Linked DNA regions of Stappia indica. The protein of the gene in region 1 interacts with the protein of each later gene in a pairwise test. Links are inferred from orthologs where the notes say so. Each region holds a gene or a part of one and is shown in the gene's direction. Other genes may lie near its edges.

The links. Proteins that work in one complex are often made in the same cells at the same time.
Region 2: the proteins of GH266_RS15465 (region 1) and GH266_RS02950 interact in binary tests that used the Escherichia coli proteins (3 or more experiments, as listed by UniProt). The link is inferred for Stappia indica from one-to-one orthologs.

What each region holds. Positions count from the first base shown.
Region 1 is NZ_CP046908.1:3,288,905-3,297,288, forward strand. The notes cover bases 1,216-4,732. They hold GH266_RS15465 (2-oxoglutarate dehydrogenase E1 component), read left to right. Parts: upstream 1,216-1,547; coding sequence 1,548-4,532; downstream 4,533-4,732. Other genes in these bases: sucD (succinate--CoA ligase subunit alpha), read left to right, coding at 1,216-1,342; odhB (2-oxoglutarate dehydrogenase complex dihydrolipoyllysine-residue succinyltransferase), read left to right, coding at 4,670-4,732. In the rest of the region: sucC (ADP-forming succinate--CoA ligase subunit beta), read left to right, coding at 1-434; more of sucD, read left to right, coding at 434-1,215; more of odhB, read left to right, coding at 4,733-6,202; GH266_RS15475 (HXXEE domain-containing protein), read left to right, coding at 6,350-6,916; GH266_RS15480 (LysE family translocator), read left to right, coding at 6,928-7,539; GH266_RS15485 (SDR family oxidoreductase), read left to right, coding at 7,572-8,342. UniProt on the Escherichia coli protein: E1 component of the 2-oxoglutarate dehydrogenase (OGDH) complex which catalyzes the decarboxylation of 2-oxoglutarate, the first step in the conversion of 2-oxoglutarate to succinyl-CoA and CO(2).
Region 2 is NZ_CP046908.1:639,914-644,400, forward strand. What follows is about bases 346-3,318. They hold GH266_RS02950 (ABC-F family ATP-binding cassette domain-containing protein), read left to right. Parts: upstream 346-869; coding sequence 870-2,768; downstream 2,769-3,318. Other genes in these bases: GH266_RS02945 (cyclase family protein), read right to left, coding at 346-728; GH266_RS02955 (HAD family hydrolase), read left to right, coding at 2,789-3,318. In the rest of the region: more of GH266_RS02945, read right to left, coding at 1-345; more of GH266_RS02955, read left to right, coding at 3,319-3,487; GH266_RS02960 (GGDEF domain-containing protein), read right to left, coding at 3,512-4,487. UniProt on the Escherichia coli protein: Genetic data indicate it may be involved in ribosome assembly or function.

The sequences.
Region 1 (8,384 bases):
CCAAGTACGACCTCGCCTATGTGGCCCTCGACGGCGACATCGGCTGCATGGTCAATGGCGCCGGCCTCGCCATGGCGACCATGGACATCATCAAGCTCTACGGCGCCGAGCCGGCGAACTTCCTCGATGTCGGCGGTGGCGCCTCTAAGGAGAAGGTCACGGCCGCGTTCAAGATCATCACCTCCGATCCGAACGTGAAGGGCATCCTGGTCAACATCTTCGGCGGCATCATGCGCTGCGACGTGATCGCGGAAGGCGTGATCGCGGCCGTGCAGGAAGTCGGCCTCCAGGTGCCGCTCGTCGTCCGCCTCGAGGGTACCAATGTCGAACTCGGCAAGAAGATCATCAATGAAAGCGGTCTCAACGTGATCGCCGCCGATGATCTCGACGACGCCGCGCAGAAGATCGTCAAGGCCGTGAAGGAGGCCGCGTGATGTCCATTCTCGTCAACAAAGACACCAAGGTCATCGTCCAGGGCCTGACCGGCAAGACCGGTACGTTCCACACGGAGCAGGCCCTGGCCTATTACGGCACCAAGATGGTCGCCGGCGTGCATCCCAAGAAGGGCGGCGAAAGCTGGACTTCGGGGGTTGATGCGGCCGCTTCGCTGCCGATCTTCGCCACCGTCGGCGAAGCCCGGGAGGCGACCGGCGCCGATGCGTCGGTGATCTACGTTCCGCCGGCAGGTGCGGGCGCCGCTATCATCGAGGCGATCGAGGCGGAAGTGCCGCTCATCGTCTGCATCACCGAAGGCATCCCGGTCGCCGACATGGTCAAGGTCAAGGCCCGGCTGGAGAAGTCCAAGTCGCGTCTGCTTGGCCCGAACTGCCCGGGCGTCCTGACGCCGGAAGAGTGCAAGATCGGCATCATGCCGGGCTCCATCTTCAAGAAGGGCTCGGTCGGCGTCGTCTCGCGCTCCGGCACGCTGACCTATGAGGCGGTGTTCCAGACCTCGAACGCGGGCCTCGGCCAGACCACGGCCGTCGGCATCGGCGGCGATCCGGTCAAGGGCACCGAGTTCATCGACATCCTGGAGATGTTCCTCGCCGACGACGCGACCAAGTCGATCATCATGATCGGCGAGATCGGCGGTTCGGCCGAGGAAGAGGCTGCCCAGTTCCTCAAGGACGAGGCCAAGAAGGGCCGCAGCAAGCCGATGGCCGGCTTCATCGCGGGCCGTACGGCGCCTCCGGGTCGCACCATGGGCCATGCCGGCGCCGTCATCTCCGGCGGCAAGGGCGGAGCCGAGGACAAGATCGCGGCGATGGAAGAGGCGGGCATCCGCGTTTCCCCGTCGCCGGCCAAGCTCGGTGAGACCCTTCTCGAGGTTCTCAAGGGCTGATTTTTCCGCGATTACCGGTTTATTTACCGAGTTCGCAGCCACATATGGGGCACGGGAGCTTCCCTCAAGGAAGTTTCCCGTGTACCGCTTTGAACAGGAGCGGCGCGGGACACGCATCGCGCTGCTTCATCCCACATCCGTTTACCGGGGCGCTGCGTGAAAGGGCTCCCCTCAAGAGGCGGGCGGGGGCAACCTCGCTATAGTGATGGCTCGGCAGGACGCGAACAATGCCTTCGCGATGACGTCGTTTCTCTACGGCGGCAACGCAGCGTATATCGAAGATCTCTACGCGCGATACAAGGAAGACCCCGGCTCTCTCGACGAGACCTGGCGCGACTTCTTCTCCAATCTGGCTGACGAAAAAGCCGATGTGCTGAAGGAGGCGCGCGGCGCCTCCTGGAAGCGTGCCGACTGGCCGCTTACGGCGAACGGCGATCTGGTCAATGCCTTCGACGGCAACTGGGCGCCGGTGGAGAAGGCAATCGGCGACAAGCTGAAGGCAAAGGCGGAGGCAAAGGGCGCGACCCTGACCGATGCCGACGTCCAGCAGCAGACGCGCGACTCGGTTCGCGCGCTGATGATGATCCGCGCCTATCGCATGCGCGGTCATCTGCATGCCGACCTCGATCCGCTGAACCTGAAGGAGCAGGTGGATCACGAGGAGCTGCATCCCTCCTCCTACGGGTTCACCGAGGCCGATTGGGATCGCAAGATCTTCATCGACTACATGCTGGGCCTCGAGTTCGCGACGCTTCGCGAAATGCTCGACATCCTCAAGCGCACCTACTGCTCGACGCTCGGCGTCGAGTTCATGCACATCTCCAATCCGGCGGAGAAGGCGTGGATCCAGGAGCGCATCGAGGGTCCGGACAAGGAGATCGAGTTCACCCCCCGGGGCAAGAAGGCGATCCTCAACAAGCTGATCGAGGCTGAGGGCTTCGAGAAGTTCCTCGACGTCAAGTACACGGGCACGAAGCGCTTCGGTCTCGACGGCGGCGAGGCGCTGCTGCCCGCACTCGAGCAGATCATCAAGCGCGGCGGTGCGCTCGGCGTGCAGGAGATCGTCTTCGGCATGGCCCATCGCGGCCGCCTCAACGTGCTGTCCCAGGTCATGGGCAAGCCGCTGCGCGCGATCTTCCACGAGTTCAAGGGCGGGTCGTTCACCCCCGACGACGTGGAAGGTTCGGGCGACGTCAAGTATCACCTCGGCGCCTCCTCCGACCGTGAGTTCGACGGCAACAAGGTCCACCTGTCGCTGACCGCCAACCCCTCGCACCTGGAGATCGTCGATCCGGTGGTGCTCGGCAAGGCGCGCGCCAAGCAGGACCAGCTGTCGGCCGTCAACGGCCGCTGGGTCGAGACGACCGAAGTCGACCGGTCCAAGGTCCTGCCGCTGCTGCTGCACGGCGATGCCGCCTTTGCCGGCCAGGGCGTGGTCGCCGAGTGCTTCGGCCTGTCCGCGCTGCGCGGTCACCGGACCGGCGGTTCGATCCACTTCATCATCAACAACCAGATCGGCTTCACGACGAACCCGCGCTTCTCGCGTTCCTCGCCGTACCCGTCCGATGTGGCGAAGATGATCGAGTCGCCGATCTTCCACGTGAACGGCGACGATCCGGAAGCGGTGGTCTATGCGGCCAAGGTGGCGACGGAGTTCCGTCAGCTCTTCGGCAAGCCGGTGGTGATCGACATGATCTGCTACCGCCGCTTCGGCCATAACGAGTCCGACGAGCCGGCGTTCACGCAGCCGATCATGTATCGCAAGATCCGCAGCCATCCGACGACGCTGCAGATCTATGCCGAGAAGCTGATCAAGGAAGGCGTCATCACCTCCGACGAGCTCGAGGGGATGCGTACCGAGATGCGTGCCCGTCTCGACCAGGAGTTCGACGCGGGGCAGGCCTACAAGCCGAACAAGGCCGACTGGCTCGACGGCAAGTGGTCGGGCCTGAAGCAGGCGCAGGATCTCGACGATCCCCGCCGGGGCCAGACGGCGATGCCGATGGAGGACCTGAAGCTTGTCGGCAAGGCCCTGACGGGCGTGCCGGACGGCTTCAACGTCCACCGCACGATCCGCCGCTTCCTCGACAACCGCGAGAAGATGTTCGAGACCGGCGAGGGGATCGACTGGGCAACGGCAGAGGCGCTTGCCTTCGGCACGCTGCTGCTGGAAGGCCATGCCGTCCGCCTGTCGGGCCAGGACTGCGAGCGCGGCACGTTCTCGCAGCGCCACTCGGTCCTCTACGACCAGGAAGACGAGCAGCGCTACATCCCGCTCAACAACCTGCGCAAGGATCAGGCCCGTTACGAGGTCATCAACTCGATGCTCTCGGAAGAGGCCGTGCTCGGCTTCGAATACGGCTACACGCTGACCGAGCCGAACGCCCTGACGCTCTGGGAAGCCCAGTTCGGCGACTTCGCCAACGGCGCGCAGGTGGTCTTCGACCAGTTCCTGTCGTCGGGCGAGCGCAAGTGGCTTCGCATGTCGGGCCTCGTCTGCCTGCTGCCGCACGGCTATGAGGGCCAGGGGCCGGAGCACTCCTCCGCCCGCCTGGAGCGCTTCCTGCAGATGTGCGCGGAAGACAACATGCAGGTCGCCAACTGCACGACGCCGGCGAACTACTTCCATATCCTGCGCCGGCAGCTGAAGCGCGACTTCCGCAAGCCGCTGATCCTGATGACGCCGAAGTCGTTGCTGCGCCACAAGCGCGTGGTCAGCCGCCTCGATGAGTTCTCGGACGGCTCGGCGTTCCACCGGCTTCTGTGGGACGACGCGCAGCTGGAAGGCTACAGCGACATCAAGCTGAAGCCGGACGACAAGATCCGCCGCGTGGTGCTGTGTTCGGGCAAGGTCTATTACGACCTGTTCGAGGAGCGCGAGAAGCGCGGGATCGACGACGTCTATCTCCTGCGCGTGGAGCAGCTCTATCCGTTCCCGACCAAGGCGCTCGTCTCCGAACTGGCGCGGTTCAAGGATGCGGATTTCGTCTGGTGCCAGGAAGAGCCGAAGAACATGGGCTCCTGGTTCTTCGTGCAATCCTACCTCGAGTGGGTGCTGAGCCAGATCGACGCCAAGCATCCGCGGCCGCGCTATGTCGGCCGTGCCGCATCCGCTGCAACGGCCACCGGCCTGATGTCGAAGCACATGGCGCAGCTGCAGGCGTTCCTCGACGAGGCCTTCGCCGACTAGCCTTTGCGGCTCCCGGACAAGGGTCCGGGAGCCGGCCTATTCCCGGCTCCTCGCGTGCCGGAAACGCAAGACTCCATCGCTAGCGCGGGGAACCGAAGGCGGTTCCGTGCAGCCACCGGATGAAAGAGATTTTGATCATGGCGACCGAAATTCGAGTGCCCACCCTCGGAGAATCCGTGACCGAGGCGACCATCGCCCAGTGGTTCAAGAAGCCCGGCGACAAGGTGAACGCGGACGAGCCCATCGTCGAGCTGGAGACGGACAAGGTGACCGTCGAGGTTCCGGCCCCGGCCTCCGGTACGCTGACCGACATCCTGGTCAAGGAAGGCGACACCGTCGAGGTCGGCGCCCTGCTGGGACAGATCTCCGAAGGCGCCGGCGCGGCTGCTGCCTCGCCCGCCAAGGCCTCCGCGCCGAAGGCGGAGAGCGCCAAGTCCGCTCCTGCCGCCGCCGCCTCCTCTTCGGCCGAGACCGTCGACGTGGTGGTGCCGTCGGCCGGCGAGAGCGTCACGGAAGCCGATGTCGGCGAGTGGTTCGTCAAGGTCGGCGACCAGGTCAAGGCCGACGACGTGCTCGTCGAGCTGGAGACCGACAAGGCCGCCCAGGAGATCCCGGCGCCGGTGTCCGGCACCGTGGTGGAGATTTCCGCCAAGACCGGCGACACGGTCACTCCCGGCCAGTTGCTGCTGAAGATCGCCGTTGGCGCGGGTGCTGCCGCCCCGGCCAAGGCGCCTGCTGCCGAGACGCCGGCCCCGGCCGCAGCGGCCGGCACCGACATGCCGCCGGCGCCCTCTGCTGCCAAGATGATGGCGGAGAAGGGCGTTGCCGCCGACCAGGTCGCCGGCTCCGGAAAGCGTGGCCAGGTGTTGAAGGGCGACGTTATCGCCGCCGTCGCCACCGGCATGACGCAGCAGTCTTCCGCCTCTGCAGCCCCGGTCGCCGCCCGTGCGCCGTCCGGTGCCGAGGATGCGTCTCGCGAGGAGCGGGTGCGCATGACCAAGCTGCGCCAGACCATCGCCCGCCGTCTGAAGGATGCGCAGAACACCGCCGCCATGCTGACCACCTACAACGAGGTGGACATGGGGCCGGTGATGGAGCTGCGCTCCAGCTACAAGGACCTGTTCGAGAAGAAGCACGGCGTGAAGCTGGGCTTCATGGGCTTCTTCACCAAGGCGGTCTGCCATGCGCTGAAGGAGATCCCGGCGGTCAATGCCGAGATCGACGGCACCGACATCATCTACAAGAACTACTGCCATGTCGGCGTCGCCGTCGGCACCGACAAGGGTCTGGTGGTTCCGGTCGTGCGCGATGCCGACCAGATGTCGATCGCCGAGATCGAGAAGAAGATCGCCGAACTCGGCCGCAAGGCGCGTGACGGCAAGCTCGGCATGGACGAGATGCAGGGCGGTACCTTCACCATCTCCAACGGCGGCGTCTACGGCTCGCTGATGTCCTCGCCGATCCTCAATGCACCGCAGTCGGGCATTCTCGGCATGCACAAGATCCAGGAGCGGCCGATGGTCGTGAACGGTCAGATCGTGGCGCGGCCGATGATGTATCTGGCCCTGTCCTACGATCACCGGATTGTCGACGGCAAGGAAGCGGTGACCTTCCTCGTCCGCGTCAAGGAGAGCCTCGAGGACATTCAGCGTCTCGTCCTCGACCTCTGACGTCAGGAATGCGGTGCCGGGCGGATGTCTGCCTGGCACCGGTTTCTCCGCCGTCGCGGCACCGGCCGCAGGCGGCGTTTCGGCGAGCCGGTCCTTTGCGTCCCGAGGCCGGGGCGGGGGCGCGGCGAGGTCCAGCGGAGGCGGAGGATGAGCGGCACGATCCGGCGGTTGCAGGAAAACTGGGTCTATGGCGGCGCGCTGTCGGGCGTGGTGCTGCTGGCCCTCGCTCCCTTGCTGACGGCCGGCTGGACATTGGGCGAGCGCCTCGTGTTTCTCGCACTTCCCGTCTACATGCTGCACCAGCTCGAAGAGCATGACGGCGACCGGTTTCGCGCCTTCGTCAACGAGGTGATCGGCAAGGGCCGCGAGGTGCTGAGCGTGCCGACCGTCTTCATCGTCAACGTCGCCGGTGTGTGGGGTGTGATGGTGCTGGCGATCTGGCTCATGCGGGGCATCGCCAGCGGCTGGGGGCTCATCGGCGTCTACCTGCTGCTCGTCAACGCCGTGCTGCATGTCGTCCAGGGGGTGGCCCTGCGCAGGAGCAACCCCGGCCTGTGGACTGCGGTCCTGCTGTTCCTGCCGCTCGGGATATGGGCTTTCGCGCAGATCGCTGCGACTGCGGGGGCTGTCCATCACGCCGTGTCCCTTGTTGTCGTTCTGGCGCTGCATGGCGCCATCGTCGCCACTGTCCGGCGCCGCCTCGCAGCCAGTTGAGGGAGATTTCCATGGGACTGGACTTCCTGCTCACCGCTCTCGTCGTCGTTCTCGTTCCCGGAACCGGCGTGGTCTACACGGTGGCGACCGGCCTGGCGCGCGGGCGGGTTCCCGGCATCGTCGCGGCCTTCGGCTGCACGCTCGGCATTTTGCCGGCGCTGATTGCGGCAACCTTCGGCCTTGCCGCGCTGCTGCATGCGAGCGCACTGGCCTTCCAGGTGCTGAAATATGCCGGCGCCGCCTATCTCTTCTATCTGGCCTGGCAGGCCTTCCGCGAGGCCGGACCGCTGGCCTTCGACCGGCAGTCGGCGCCCGCCGATCTCGTTGCGGTGGCCCGGACCGGGTTCCTGATCAACGTGCTGAACCCGAAGCTGTCGCTGTTCTTCCTTGCCTTCCTGCCGCAGTTCATCGTGCCGGGCGAGGGAGCCGTATCCCTGCAGATCCTGTCCATGGGCAGCGTGTTCATGGGCCTGACGCTGGTCGTGTTCATCGGCTACGGCGTCTTTGCCGCTGCGCTCGGCGCTCGCATCCTGCGCAGCCGGCAGGTCATGACCTGGATGAGCCGAACGGTCGCGCTCGCCTTCGCCGGCTTCGGCGCCAGGCTCGCCCTCGCCGATCGTTGATCCGTGCCGCAGTCGTCCTCAACGGAGAAACCATGACCGAACCCCGGACCGAAAACGTCGTGATCGTGACAGGCGGCAGCCGCGGCATCGGCGCGGCGGCGGCGCTGCGCCTCGCGCAGCCGGACACGACGGTCCTTGTGACCTATGTGTCGAGCCCGGAGCGTGCAGGGGAGGTCGTCTCGCAGATCGAGGCCGGGGGCGGCCGTGCGGTGGCGCTGCAGGCGGATGTCGCGAGCGAAGACGATTGCCTGCGGACCTTTGCCGAGGCCGACCGGATCGGCCGCCTGACCGGCCTTGTGAACAATGCCGGCGTGGTCGACGTTGCCGCACGGCTGACGGACATGTCCGTCGAGCGGCTGCGGCGGATCTTCGACATCAACGTTCTCGGCACGATCCTGTGCGCCCGCGAGGCCGTGCGCCGCATGTCGACGGCCCACGGCGGCCAGGGCGGGGCCATCGTCAACGTGTCGTCGGCCTCGGCCAAGATCGGCTCGCCGGCGCAGTACATCGACTATGCCGCGGCCAAGGGGGCGGTCGACACGTTCACCGTCGGTCTTGCCAAGGAAGTCGCGGCCGAGGGCGTGCGGGTCAATGCCATACGTCCCGGCATCATCGATACGGAAATTCACGCGTCGGGAGGCGATCCCGACCGGGCGCGGCGGGTGGCGGCCGAGCTGCCGATGCTGCGCGCCGGGCGGGCCGAGGAATGTGCCGAGGCGATTGCCTGGCTCTTGTCCGACGCCGCCAGCTACACGACCGGCGCAATTCTCGACGTGTCCGGCGGGCGCTCGATCCTGCCCTGACACTGGAACATGGCGGCACGTCCGCCCGAACGAATGAAACAA
Region 2 (4,487 bases), 2.6 Mb from region 1 along the record:
AGGCCGGCAAGGCATTCCAGCCCCCAGCGACCGGACGGCAGCCAGGTGTAGTGCGTGTCGAAGGTCCTGGAGGCGCCGTGGTCGAGAGACAGCGTGTCGACGGCGATGCCGACCACCCCCTTCTCCATCAGGTAGAGGCAGGCCTCCTTGGAAAAGCCGGGGAAGTGCATGGCGCCCTCGGCATCGGCATTGCGATACCGCTCGCTCGCCACATGCTGCGCCCAGCCGGAATTCATCGCGACGCAGCCTCCCGCCGGCACATCGCCATGCGTCGCCTCGAACGCCTTGAGATCGTCGACCGAGAGCTGGTGATCGGGATCGGCCGCCGCCTTCTCGCGAATGTCGACGACCGCCAGCGGGACGATCAGCTGGTCCATGGGGATCTCGTCCGCCCCGACCCCGTCTGCTGAAAAGTGCAGAGGTGCATCGAGATGCGTGCCGGTGTGCTCGTCGAGATGCCACTGGTACATGTTGAAGCCGTCCTTGGAGAACTCCGCGGTCCGCTCCATCCGCAGCTGCGGCTTGCCGAAGAAGGTGGGGAAATCCTCGCCCAGCGCATGGGTCAGATCGACGGCGCGGGTGAACGAGACATCGGCCGCATGGGCCGCGCGCGGCGGCGGAAAGGCGGCGAAGACGGCGGCTCCCGCCGTCGTCCCCACAAGTCCCTTGAGCAAGCCGCGGCGGCTCAGCCGGCGGGCAACGACTTCCTGGCATCCTGGAACGCACATGACTGTTTCCCCTCTTCTGGAACAGATCGCATTCCATCCTAGGCTGCGTGCGCGCCGGCCCGCAATCGGCCTTTCGCCGGGCTTGCCTGGCGACTGCCCACCCTCTTGCGCCGCCTCGCATTTCCGGCCATTGATCCGCCCATGCTGCAGATCACAGACCTCACCTACAGGATTGCCGGACGCACGCTTCTCGAGCGGGCGAGCGTCATGCTGCCCTCGGGCGCCAAGACCGGCTTCATCGGCCGCAACGGCGCCGGCAAGTCCACACTCTTCCGCCTGATCACCGGCGATAGCGCGCCCGAAAGCGGCGAGATCCGCGTGCCCAAGGGCCTGCGCATCGGCCAGGTGGCGCAGGAGGCGCCGGGCACCGAGCAGACGCTGGTGGAGGTGGTGCTGGCCGCCGATACCGAGCGCGCCAGCCTGCTGGAGGAGGCGGAGACAGCGACGGACCCGCTGCGCATCGCCGAGATCCACACCCGCCTTGCCGATATCGACGCCCACACGGCGGAAGCGCGGGCGGCCCGCATCCTTGCCGGTCTCGGCTTCGATGCCGAGGCGCAGGCCCGCCCCTGCTCGTCCTTTTCCGGCGGCTGGCGCATGCGCGTCGCGCTGGCGGCCGTGCTGTTCTCCGAGCCGGACCTGCTGCTGCTCGACGAGCCGACCAACTATCTCGACCTGGAAGGCACGCTCTGGCTGGAAAGCTACATTGCCCGCTACCCGCACCAGGTGCTGCTGATCAGCCACGACCGCGACCTGCTCAATAAGGCGGTCGATTCCATCGTCCATCTCGACCAGCTCAAGCTGACCTTCTATCGCGGCGGTTACGACAGTTTCGACCGCCAGCGCCGCGAGTCGCTGCTGCTGCAGGAGAAGAACCGCGAGAAGCAGGAAGCCCAGCGCAAGCACATGCAGGCTTTCGTCGACCGCTTCCGCGCCAAGGCGACCAAGGCACGCCAGGCACAGTCGCGGCTGAAGATGCTGGAGAAGATGGAGCCCATCGCCGCGGTGGTGGAAACCGACGCGCTGCCGATCTCCTTTCCCGATCCGGACGGGCGCCTCGCCCCGCCGATCATCCGGCTGGAAAACGTCGCCGTCGGCTATGGCGACACGACCATCCTGTCGCGGCTGTCGCTCAACATCGACAATGACGACCGCATTGCCCTGCTCGGCTCCAACGGCAACGGCAAGTCGACCTTCGCCAAGCTGATCGCCGGGCGGCTGGAGCGCCAGTCCGGCGAGATCACCAAGGCCGCCAAGCTGAAGGTCGCCTTCTTCGCCCAGCACCAGCTCGACGAGCTGATGCCGGCGGAAAGCCCGGTCGCGCATGTGCGCCGGCTGATGCCGGATGCGCCGGAGGCCAAGGTGCGCGCCCGCGTCGCCCGTTTCGGCCTGCCGACGAGCCGGATGGAGACCCCGGCGCGTGACCTGTCGGGCGGCGAGAAGGCGCGCCTGCTGCTCGGCCTTGCCACCTTCGAGGGGCCGCACCTGTTGATCCTCGACGAGCCGACGAACCATCTCGACATCGAGAGCCGCGAAGCGCTGATCCACGCGGTCAACGAGTTCGACGGCGCAGTGATCCTGATCTCGCACGACCGCCATCTGGTCGAGGCCTGCGCCGACCGGCTCTGGCTTGTCGCGGATGGCGGCGTGCGCAGTTTCGACGGCGACATGGAGGACTATCGCCGCCTGGTCCTGCAGAAGGACAAGGGCGAGCGGAACAACGGCCGGGAAGCGGCGAAGAACGCTGCAGCGACCGAGACCGAGGACGATCGCACGGCCCAGGAAAAGCGCCGCGAGGCCGCCGACCGGCGTGCCCGGCAGGCACCGCTGCGCAAGGAAATCCAGGTGGCGGAAAAGGAGATCGCGCGCCTTCAGGAGAAGATCGGCAAGCTCGACGTGGCTCTCGCCGATCCGGACTTCTTCCGCAAGGATGCGGAGCGGGCGACGAAGTTCGCCAAGGAGCGCGCGTACCTGGAAAAGAAGCTGGTGCGTACCGAAGAGCAGTGGCTGGAGCTCTCGGCGGAACTGGAAGGCGGCTGAAGCCCGCACGAGGAGGCACAATGGCGACGCTGACGACCATCGGCTTCGATGCCGACGACACGCTCTGGCACAACGAGCGCAATTTCCGCCTGACGGAAGAGCGCTTCACCGACCTGCTCGCCGACTACAGCGACAGGGACAACCTGACGGAGCGCCTGCTGGCGGCGGAGCGGCGCAACCTGCGCCTCTACGGCTATGGGGTGAAGGGCTTCACCCTGTCGATGATCGAGACGGCCATCGAGGTCACGGAAGGAAAGGCCCCCGCCTCGGTGATCGGCGAGATCCTGGACGCCGGCCGCAACATGCTTTCCCATCCCGTGGAGCCGCTTCCCCACGTGGAAGAGACGCTGCAGGCCTTGAAAGGCAATTTCCGTCTTGTGCTGATCACCAAGGGCGACCTGTTCGACCAGGAGCGCAAGGTGGCCGAATCCGGGCTCGGCGACCATTTCGATGCGGTCGAGATCGTGCCGGAAAAGACCGCCGAGACCTACCGCACGCTGTTCTCGCGCCATGGCGACGGCGCGGCCCGGGCGATGATGGTCGGCAACTCGCTGAAGTCGGACGTCGTGCCGGCGCTCGATGCCGGCAGCCATGGCGTCCATGTACCCTACGAGATCACCTGGGCGCTGGAACACGCCGACATGCCGGCTGGCCGCGACCGCTTTCACCAGGTGGCGCATCTGGGAGAGTTGCAGACGCTGCTTTCGCGATTGAGGTGATCGGACGAGACCGGCACACCGCAGCTAGCTGCCCTGCCCGTCCCCGGCCGGCTCCATCTGCGGATGATATTCCAGCGCCCGGAACTTGCCCTCGGCCTTGGCCCGGTACATCGCCACATCCGCCCGCCGCATCAGCTCTGCCGGATCGATCGGCTCGCGGGTCGAGGCATGCCCGATACTTGCCGTAACCTGCAATTGGTAGCGCCCGACGGTAAAGGGAAGCGAAAAGGCCTCGATGACCTGCTGCGCCAGCACGTCCGGTGGCGTGTCATGGATCTGTGCCAACGCGAACTCGTCGCCGCCGAGCCGGCCGGCCGCGACGAAGTGATTGCCGAAGCCCGCGAGCCGCACCGCCACAGCGGCGATCAGCAGATCGCCGACGGCATGCCCCCATGTGTCGTTGACCTGCTTGAAGCCGTCGAGGTCCAGCATGTGCAGAGCCAGCGGACGTGAGGGAGAGGCCTCCGCCGCCAGCTTTTCGAGCACCTCGAGAAAGCCGCTGCGGTTGAGCGTGCCCGTCAGCGTGTCGCGCTTGGCCTCGTATTCGGCGGCAGCCGCGATTCGGCGCAAGCGCAGCGATTCGATAAAGCCGGCCGCCAGCACCATGAGGAAGAACACGACCAGCGTCGCACCGGCCAGGACCAGCAGCGAGCGATGGCTTTCGAACGCCTGGTCGCCCGGCCTCCGGCTCGGCCAGGTGAGATAGCCGAGGACCCGGCCGGAGGGGTCCTCCAACGCGAGATTGAGCTTGTCGCCCGCTCTTGTGGGAGCAAGCGCGAGTCCTGCGATCTGGTAGTCGCTGGCGATGGCCGAGATGGTCTCCTCGTCGATCGCCTTGAACAGGAACAGGATGGGCGCGTCGGCGACAGGCCCCGCGAAAGGCTGGATCGTCATGGCAGCCGTGGAAACGATCTCCCCGCCCATCGACATGAAGGCCGTGACCGGCACGTGGATGGCCTGCGCACGCCTCGCCTGCTCGGCAATCAACCGACCCACTTCG